3 regions of the Shewanella sp. 10N.286.52.C2 genome follow, and region 1 is predicted to be linked to each of the others. Evidence: predicted binding sites of a transcription regulator. Region 1 holds the regulator's gene; each other region holds the start of a gene.
The links. Region 1 encodes NrdR, which represses ribonucleotide reductase genes. Its sites were predicted from a motif close to AAACACNANATNTNGTGTTT; they were not measured.
Positions count from the first base shown of each region.

Region 2: nrdD (anaerobic ribonucleoside-triphosphate reductase) is a predicted target of NrdR. The motif match lies at 1,206-1,225, and genes of this name have one in related genera.
Region 3: nrdA (class 1a ribonucleoside-diphosphate reductase subunit alpha) is a predicted target of NrdR. The motif match lies at 1,699-1,718, and genes of this name have one in related genera.

Region 1 is NZ_MCTV01000068.1:115,266-118,553, forward strand. It holds gene glyA (serine hydroxymethyltransferase) at 1-875, shown strand, start outside; gene nrdR (transcriptional regulator NrdR) at 1,032-1,481, shown strand; gene ribD (bifunctional diaminohydroxyphosphoribosylaminopyrimidine deaminase/5-amino-6-(5-phosphoribosylamino)uracil reductase RibD) at 1,623-2,777, shown strand; gene BCU94_RS18300 (riboflavin synthase) at 2,841-3,288, shown strand, end outside.
Region 2 is NZ_MCTV01000017.1:92,514-95,801, reverse strand. It holds gene nrdD (anaerobic ribonucleoside-triphosphate reductase) at 1-1,145, opposite strand, end outside; gene rssA (patatin-like phospholipase RssA) at 1,552-2,526, opposite strand; gene BCU94_RS07930 (DEAD/DEAH box helicase) at 2,645-3,288, shown strand, end outside.
Region 3 is NZ_MCTV01000039.1:269,703-272,990, reverse strand. It holds gene nrdA (class 1a ribonucleoside-diphosphate reductase subunit alpha) at 1-1,494, opposite strand, end outside; gene BCU94_RS15010 (HAD-IA family hydrolase) at 1,958-2,626, opposite strand; gene ubiG (bifunctional 2-polyprenyl-6-hydroxyphenol methylase/3-demethylubiquinol 3-O-methyltransferase UbiG) at 2,777-3,288, opposite strand, start outside.

The DNA.
Region 1 (3,288 bases):
CTCATGGTTCTCACGTTAGCTTTTCAGGCAAGTTATACAATGCGGTACAGTACGGCATTGATGAAGTAACAGGTAAAATTGACTACGCAGAAGTTGAGCGTTTAGCCGTTGAGCATAAACCCAAAATGATCATTGCTGGTTTTTCTGCTTACTCTGGGATCATAGATTGGGGCAAATTCCGCGAAATCGCTGATAAAGTAGGTGCTTACTTATTTGTCGATATGGCGCACGTTGCCGGTCTTGTGGCTGCAGGTATCTATCCGAATCCGCTACCACACGCACACGTTGTGACAACCACTACCCATAAAACCCTAGCGGGCCCTCGTGGTGGTTTGATTTTATCTGCCATTAACGATGAAGCTATCTATAAAAAACTAAACTCTGCAGTATTCCCAGGTGGCCAAGGTGGCCCATTAATGCACGTTATTGCAGCCAAAGCGGTAGCATTTAAAGAAGCATTAGACCCTGAATTTACCACTTATCAAGAGCAAGTGGTTGCTAATGCGAAAGTGATGGCGAAAACCTTCATTGAGCGTGGCTACAATGTTGTTTCTGGTGGCACCGATAACCACTTATTCTTACTTGATTTAATCAACAAGGATATCACTGGTAAAGACGCAGATGCTGCGCTAGGTCATGCAAATATCACAGTTAACAAAAACTCAGTACCAAATGATCCACGTTCACCGTTTGTGACGTCTGGTTTACGTATTGGCTCTCCTGCTATTACCCGCCGCGGTTTCACTGAAACTGAATCGGTAGAGTTAACTAACTGGATGTGTGATGTGTTAGATGACATCACTAACGAAGCTACTATTGAGCGCGTTAAAAACCAAGTGCTTGAATTATGCGCTAAGTTCCCAGTTTACGGTTAATGTCAACCGAGATTGATTAACATAGACAATGATCTATTTAACTAACGCGGATAATCTTTTCGATAAGGTTAACCTTGTAAAGTAAATAGGATAAACTTCAATGGTCGTAAGTACTCAGTGCTTACGGCCATTTTGTTTTTTATTTCAGGAGCGGATATGCATTGCCCATTTTGTAGCGCGACAGATACGAAAGTTATTGATTCAAGACTCGTGGCTGAAGGTCATCAAGTGCGCCGTCGCCGGGAATGTACTGAGTGCCATGAACGCTTCACCACTTTTGAAGGCGCCGAATTAGTCATGCCGCGGGTGATCAAGCAAGATGGCACTCGCCAACCATTTGATGAAGATAAGCTGCGTGGCGGCATGCTTCGGGCTGTTGAAAAACGCCCAGTTTCAATCGATCAAATTGAGCAAGCGTTAAGTAAGATTAAGTCCACTCTTAGAGCAACAGGTGAGCGTGAAATTGATTCGGCCATGATTGGTAATTTGATGATGGATCAATTGATGATCCTAGATAAAGTTGCCTATATCCGTTTTGCTTCAGTTTATCGCGCCTTTGAAGATGTTTCCCAATTCGGTGAAGCCATCGCCAAGCTGCAAAAATAATCTAGCTTATTTTTATTGCCGTCTTTAATTAATTGCAGTCTTACATTTGTTGGTATTGGCACTTTGTATTCTTGCCAATGATTAACCTTATTTAGCAGTTCTGAATTTTAATGACTGCTTTTTAGTTTCTAGAAGGTCTTTATGTCTCAGTGGTCAAAATGTGATATTGAAATGATGAGCCTTGCTATTTCATTAGCTGAAAAAGGCCGTTATACCACACGTCCAAATCCTAATGTGGGCTGCGTGATTGTCGCCAATGGCGAGATTATTGGTCAAGGCTATCATATTAAAGCGGGTGGCCCCCACGCAGAAATCCACGCCTTAAAAGATGTCGAAAATCGTCAATTACAACAGCTACTCCCTCAAGCTACAGCCTATGTCACCCTTGAACCCTGCAGTCATTATGGCAAAACCCCGCCATGTGCTAAGGCATTAATTGCAGCCAAAGTGAAGCGAGTGGTGATTGCGCAAATGGATGCGAATCCGCAAGTGGCGGGTAATGGCGTTAGCATGCTTGAAGCGGCAGGTATTAAAGTTGATGTGGGTTTGCTAACAGCTGCGGCAAGCCAACTTAATATCGGCTTTATGAAACGCATGACTACGGGATTACCTGAAATCACCATTAAGCTGGCAGCCAGTTTGGATGGTAAAACCGCGCTATCGAATGGGGTATCAAAGTGGATAACCGGCCCCGAAGCCAGAGCCGATGTGCAAAAGCTGCGCGCCCGTCATTGCGCGCTAGTGACTGGCGTTGAAACTGTGTTAGCTGACGACCCCTCTTTGAATGTGCGCTACGAGCAATTGGCTGGTGTACAAAACAGCCTTGCTGAGTCTGACCTTCAACAGCCTTTAAGAGTGGTGCTTGATAGTAAAGCAAGGCTGACTGCCGACTATAAAATGTTTACTATTGAAACGCCGATTTTGCTGGTGTCTTGTGTCGACTATCCAGCAGAAGTAAAACAAGATTTTAAGTCCCATGTTAGCTTTATCACAATAGCGGCTAATAACGATGGACGAGTTGATTTGCATGCTTTATTTACACACTTAGGCCAGCATTGTAACTCAGTATTAGTCGAGGCTGGTGCCAGCGTTGCTGGTAGTGTTATTCAAAGTAAATTAGCTGATACACTTTATTTGTACCAAGCAATGAAAATATTAGGCAGTCATGGACGCAATTTGATGCAATTAGACGACTATCAAACTATGGATCAGATTCCTGATGTACAATTAACGGATTGTCGCAGAATTGGTACAGACCAACGACTGATTTTAAAGCTTAATTCGCCAGCGAATTAACTAATGCAATTTTGTCTATCGGTCGATGCTAAGCGTGGCCCAAAAGATAACAAGTGAGTAAATATGTTTACTGGGATTATTGAAGCACTAGGTACATTAAGAAAAGTTGAGCGTAAAGGCGATGATATTCGTTTGACTGTAGCCAGTGGCAAGCTCGACTTAACCGATGTAAAACTGGGTGACAGTATTGCCACTAATGGGGTGTGTTTAACCGTAGTGCAATGTTTAGCAGATGGTTATGTTGCAGATATTTCTGCTGAAACCGTTGCCTTAACCGGATTTGCTAAATATAACGTCGGTCAAAAAGTAAACCTTGAAAAAGCGGTGACCCCAACGACCCGATTAGGCGGCCATATGGTTAGCGGTCATGTGGATGGTATTGCCACAGTGGAGCAGCGCCTTGTGCGTGGCCAAGCCATTGAGTTTTGGCTGGCAGCTCCCGCTGAGTTATCTCGTTATATTGCTCATAAAGGTTCGATCACCATTGATGGCGTTAGCTTAACGGTAAATG
Region 2 (3,288 bases), on a different contig from region 1:
ATTGGCGTTTTAAATGAACCAGTAACGCGTTCAACTTGTTCATAATTAAGAATATCTGGATACATGCGCATGGTGGCACACTCTAATGCTAACTTCTTCACATCGTAGTTAGCATCAGCAGCTTTATGATTTAGGCCATCACGAATAGCAAAAACCAGTTTTGGGAATACCGCTGTTTTACGGTTTTTACCTAGACCTGCCATACGTACTTTAAGAATCGACTTTTGAATTAAACGCGCTTCCCAGCACGAGCCTAAGCCAAAACCAAAGGTCACAAATGGCGTTTGGCCATTGGCGGTATGAAGGGTATTTACTTCATATTCTAAAGACTGGAATGCGTCGTAACATTCTTTTTCAGTTTGCGCCATGGCAAAGGCTTCAACATCTGCTACGCCCCACTCTTTACCGATAACCAACTGCTTTTGATAGCTCTTTTGAACGAACTCAGCTAATACTTCATCAATGCGGTTAATGGTGGTGCCGCCATAGATATGGCTAGCCACTTGGGCAATAATTTGCGCAGTTACTGCAGTCGCAGTTGAAATTGATTTAGGGGTATCAATTTCAGCATTACCCATTTTAAAGCCATGGGTTAACATGCCTGCTAAATCAATTAGCATGCAGTTAAACATTGGGAAGAATGGTGCATAGTCTAAGTCGTGATAATGCAGTTGACCTGACTCATGTGCAGCAACAATATCTTTTGGCAATAGATGCGACTTGGCATAATGTTTGGCCACGATGCCAGCAAGTAAATCCCGTTGAGTTGGAATAACTTTAGCGTCTTTATTGGCATTTTCATTTAAAATCGACGCGTCGCTTTGTTCAACCAAACCACGAATTTCGCAGTTCAATTTACTTTTGGCTTCACGGCAAATATCACGGTCGTGACGATACTCAATATAATGACGCGCAACCTCTTTATGAGGACCTTCCATTAATAAGTTTTCAACTAAAGCTTGTAAATGATGGATCTCAACTTCTTCATCGTTAGCAACTTGATCTCTAATCACACAAGCGACTGTTGAAGCATAGTCTTCATCAGCACTACCTGTAGCAGTTTCCATTGCTGCAACAATGGCATCCTTGATCCGCGACTCATCAAATAGAGTACGACAACCGTCCCTTTTAATTACTACAGGCATTACTTTTACTCCTTTTATGCACAGGATATAAACACTATATATCCACACATAATTATCAACAAACACAATATATGGTGCATTAGGCAATAATAGGCACTAAAAATCCATGATCTAGATCATGTTTTGATGAAGGGGAACAAAATGAAAAAAATTACTGCCAAGCTCAACACTATTTAGAAAAGTTGAACTTGACCAGGTTATAAAAAGCAGCTACTGAGTGCTGAAACGCCTATAAATAGATTGCTATTTATTACAGATTTAAACTGGTAATTGCAGGCTTATACGAATAGTTATCGCAGATTTATACAAATAGTTATCACAGATTTATACTGGTATATTGATGCTTAAACAGGTCATTTCAACCGTTAAAAATCAGTATGATTAAAGCAAAGCGCTTTAATTGGCGTTAATCATTTGGGCTAATACCAAGGGCTGCATAAATTAAATGCGCAGATTGGCGCACAGATTGACGGCCTGCTTCTATCGCTTCATCAGCACGATGAAACTCCATGGTACCGATATCAGCAAGCTGTGGCACTAAACACACATCCGGTGGATCGCCCATTAATCTGGCGCGTTTATGGCGCTGCTCTAAAATATCCATTGATTGCGACATCACCGCAATCATCCCAGGGTGAGATTTCGTGCTTGTGGAAAACTTTTCTGAAAAACTATTTATATACTCTTTACCTTTACCTAGCAGATCCATAAACGCCGACTCTGGCTCTTTGGCCACTAATTGCTTTTCAATTTCAGTGGGCGCACAGCTGGTCATTTGTTGAGGCAACATATGCATACTATTACGGCGGTGACCATTTAAGTCCACTGCAATCACTACATCAACGTCCATGGTGCGGCACATTGACACTGGCACAGGGTTTACCACTGCGCCATCCACTAACCAGCGATCATGCAATTGTACTGGGGGTAAAAAGCCCGGCATTGAACACGAGGCTCTTACCGCATGACGTAAATCGCCTTCTTTGAACCAAATTTCTTGGCCAGAATATAAATCGGTCGCCACTGCCGCAAACGGCTTTTGCAATTGCTCTATTTTTAGATCGCCTATTCGACCAGCTAAAACATCAAATACTTTTTCACCACTGATTAAGCCACCTTTGCGCCAGCTTAAATCCATTAAGCCTAAAACATCCCAACTAGAAAACCCACTCACCCACTCATGTAACTCTTCTAAATGATCATTAGCATAAGCTGCGCCCACCAGAGCCCCAACAGAGCAGCCAGCAATCTTTTCAGGGTGGATCCCCATGGCGGCCAGCTCTTTTATCACCCCAATATGAGCCCAGCCCTTAGCCGCGCCACTACCGAGGGCGATCCCAACACGAAGTGATGATTTATTTTCTTTTGAAGCCTTAGACATTTACCAAACCCTTAACCATTTTTGCACACCTAAGTAGCTTATCTTACGCTTAAGCTGTTGGCTATCAAGTCGCTTACACGTTATAATATCTGGCTATCATTTTTTAGGGGATTTACCTTTGTTATTTACCGATTTTTCTTTAGATAAACGCTTACTAGACAGTCTAAAGCATATGGGCATTTCTGAGCCAACAGAAATTCAGCAGCAAGCCCTGCCAATTGCCCTAGCGGGTAAAGATTTAATGGCATCATCTAAAACCGGTTCAGGTAAAACCCTGGCGTTTTTATTACCTGCTTTGCAGCGGGTAATATCGACTAGGGCCCTCTCTAAAAAAGACCCTCGCGTTCTGATTTTATTGCCAACCCGTGAACTTGCTCAGCAAGTCTATGGTCAATTACGTTTACTGGTTGCCAATACCCAATATAAAGCCATTAGTATTTTAGGTGGCGAGAACTTTAACGATCAAGCAAAATCGCTATCTCGTGACCCACACTTTATTGTGGCAACACCTGGGCGTATTGCCGATCATCTTCAACAGCGCCACTTATACCTAAATGGCTTAGAGTTACTGGTACTTGATGAAGCCGATCGCATGTTAGATCTTGGTTTTGCGCCACAACTTAAAGCCATTAATGACGCTGCAGATCATAAGCGCAGACAAACCTTGATGTTTTCAGCGACATTAGATCACGATGACATCAATGATATCGCCGCAACATTATTAAAGACCCCTAGCCATGTGGCTATTGGCGCATCGCATGC
Region 3 (3,288 bases), on a different contig from region 1:
GTAATCTTGATAATCAAGCAAGTTATCTAATGCACGTACTGCTAAGTCAGCTAATGGTTCTAGCTCTGATAAATCTTTGATAGCACCAAGGTTTAATGCTGATAATGTACAAAGGGCAATTTCACCATTTGGATCATCAATATTCTTCAACGGTTTAGTTGGCAAAGCGATTTCTAAACAAAGGTTTGATTGCTTAATTGGCGCAACTTGCGGATCAAATGGGCTGTGAGTATTGCAGTGATCAACATTTTGAATGTAGATTCGGCCTGTTGATGCACGCTCTTGCATCATCAATGAAAATAATTCAACTGCTTTAATCTCTTTACGACGAATGCTTAAGTCAGCTTCATACTGAAGGTATAGACGTTCAAATTCGTCTTGATCAGCGAAGAAAGCGTCGTATAAACCTGGCACATCAGATGGGCTGAATAGGCTGATGTTTTGACCTTTGATTAAACGTTGGTACATCAATTTGTTTAGCTGTACACCGTAATCAAGATGGCGAACACGGTTGTCTTCAACACCACGGTTATTTTTAAGTACCAGTAACGATTCAACTTCTAAATGCCATAACGGGTAGAATAGGGTAGCTGCACCACCACGTACGCCGCCTTGAGAGCACGATTTAACCGCTGTTTGAAAGTATTTGTAAAATGGTAAGCAACCGGTATGGAATGCTTCACCACCGCGAATAGGGCTACCTAATGCACGGATACGACCGGCATTGATCCCAATACCTGCGCGTTGACTAACGTATTTTACAATTGAAGATGCGGTCGCATTGATAGAGTCAAGGCTGTCGTCACATTCAATTAATACACATGAGCTAAATTGACGTGTCGGAGTACGTACACCTGCCATGATTGGGGTTGGTAAAGAAATCTTAAATGTTGAAGCCGCGTCATAAAAACGTTTGATGTAATCTAAACGGGTGTCTTTTGGGTAACGCGCAAATAAACAAGCTGCCACTAAAATATACAGGAACTGAGCACTTTCATAAATTTCGTTAGTGACGCGGTTTTGAACTAGGTATTTGCCTTCAAGCTGTTTAACTGCAGCATAAGAAAAGTTCATATCGCGCCAGTGGTCAATATAACCATCTAAAATGGTTAATTCTTCTGACGTGTAATCTTCTAAAATATGCTTATCGTATTTGCCAAGTTCAACCAAGCGAGTGACTTGATCAACTAACTTCGGTGGCTCAAATTGGCCAAAAGCTTTTTTACGTAAATGAAAAACAGCAAGTCTTGCAGCGAGGAATTGATAATCAGGCGCTTCTGGTGAGATTAAGTCTGCTGCTGCTTTAATAATGGTTTCGTGGATTGCTTCAGTTGGAATACCGTCAAAGAATTGTAGATGAGAACGTAATTCAACTTCTGAGACTGAAACGTTTTTCAATCCTTTAGCTGCCCACTCGATAACGCGATGAATTTTGTCTAAATCGATTGTTTCGCGTTCGCCACTGCGTTTTGTGACTGTCATATTGCTGTTCATTAAAAAAGCCTTGATTGTAAAATAGTTTGCGTGATTTAAATTTTGGATCTTTTTTAATCGTCTCGTTTACGATCGCCATTAAATCACAATACGTTCCCTTGTAAGTTGATCATCCATAAGCACTAACAACGTAATATATCCAAGAAATACGAGTGTTATTTGAAGACCCAAAGCAGAAAAAGCCTTGTGTCTTGTTCTGATGTCACACACAAGATATGGTGTTTAATTAAAACTTACATACAAGATAGTGAGGTTTGGGGCGATTTGCAAGCAGCAATTTAGTGAATAAGTTGTGGATATCTTATGTATAGTGGCCAATGTTAGTGAAGGCTAACCTGCTAGGTCAAAATACACGATATTTTGTTGGTTAAGATTAATATTTAGCCGAAAAAAAACGTGAGCTCGATCGCTACAATATTCGGCGATCGATTGTTTTGTTAACAAAATTATTTGCTATTTATATTTAAGATTTGTTAAGGAAAGCCTGATGTAAGTCGGCAACCTTGCTGAACTGAAAATCACTCGGCCATTCATTGGGTTTATCTTGCTCTGACAAATAACCCCATAATGCGATAGCGCCTTTCATCCCAGCATTACGGGCGGCAATTAAATCCCTTTCAGCATCACCTATATATAGGATGTCCTGTGGCAGGCAATTAATTTGCTGGGCAGCAAGTAACATTGGCGCGGTATGTGGTTTGGAGTGCTGGGTGGAGTCACCACTGATAATCGCAGTGAGTTTGTGCTCGATGTTTAAGGCCTTAACCAATGGCCGAGTAAAACGGGCTTGTTTATTAGTAACAACACCATAAGGGATGTCACGTTGCTCTAATAACAACAGAAAATCATCAAAACCGCTAAATAATGATGCTTTTTCACCATTGACCCGTTGGTAATGCACTAACAAAGCTTGCTGAACTTCGATTTGTAACTCATGGGAAAGCTCAGGTATACCGGCTTTTACAAGCGCCAAACTACCATGGGAGGCAGCAGAGCGTAAGTTATCAATACTTTTACTAGCGATACCGCGCTCTTGCAAACTTAAATTTAATGCATGGACAAGATCTGGGGCTGTATCAGCTAATGTACCGTCTAAATCAAAGAGTACACCTTTAATCTTGTTCATAGTTATCCTAAGCGTGCTGAAGTTATTAGCGATTACTTAATCCGATTATGAATTAAGTGAAGGATTAAAGTAGTAATGTCACTGATTCACTGCAGTATTACTACTTTAATATTGTTCTACTATTTATGGCTGGCTATTAAAGATGACGATGTGATACTAATCAGCTTTTTGGGTGGCGATCATATAATTAACGTCAACTTTATTCGTGTACTTATATACACCCGTTAAAGGATTAAAGCTTATCCCAAGAGCATCACGGCAATGAAGCTCTGTTTGGTCAACCAAATTGATTAACTCAGACGGTTTAATGAACTTACTGTGGTCATGCGTGCCAACTGGCAGCATCTTTAAAACATATTCAGCGCCAACAATTGCTTGAATATATGACATCAGGTTACGGTTAATGGTTGAAAAGAACACATAACCGTTAGGTTTAATCATATCGCAGCATGCTTTAATCACTGATAATGGGTCAGGGACGTGCTCTAACATCTCCATGCATGTGACCACATCATAATAGCCTTGATGTTGCTGTGCATGTTCTTCTGCGGTCATGGTTTGATATTGGATATCGATGCCAGTTTCTAATGCATGCAGTTTAGCCACTTCAATTTGCGCTTCACCCATGTCTAAACCTGTTACATTGGCACCAATTTTAGCCATGCTTT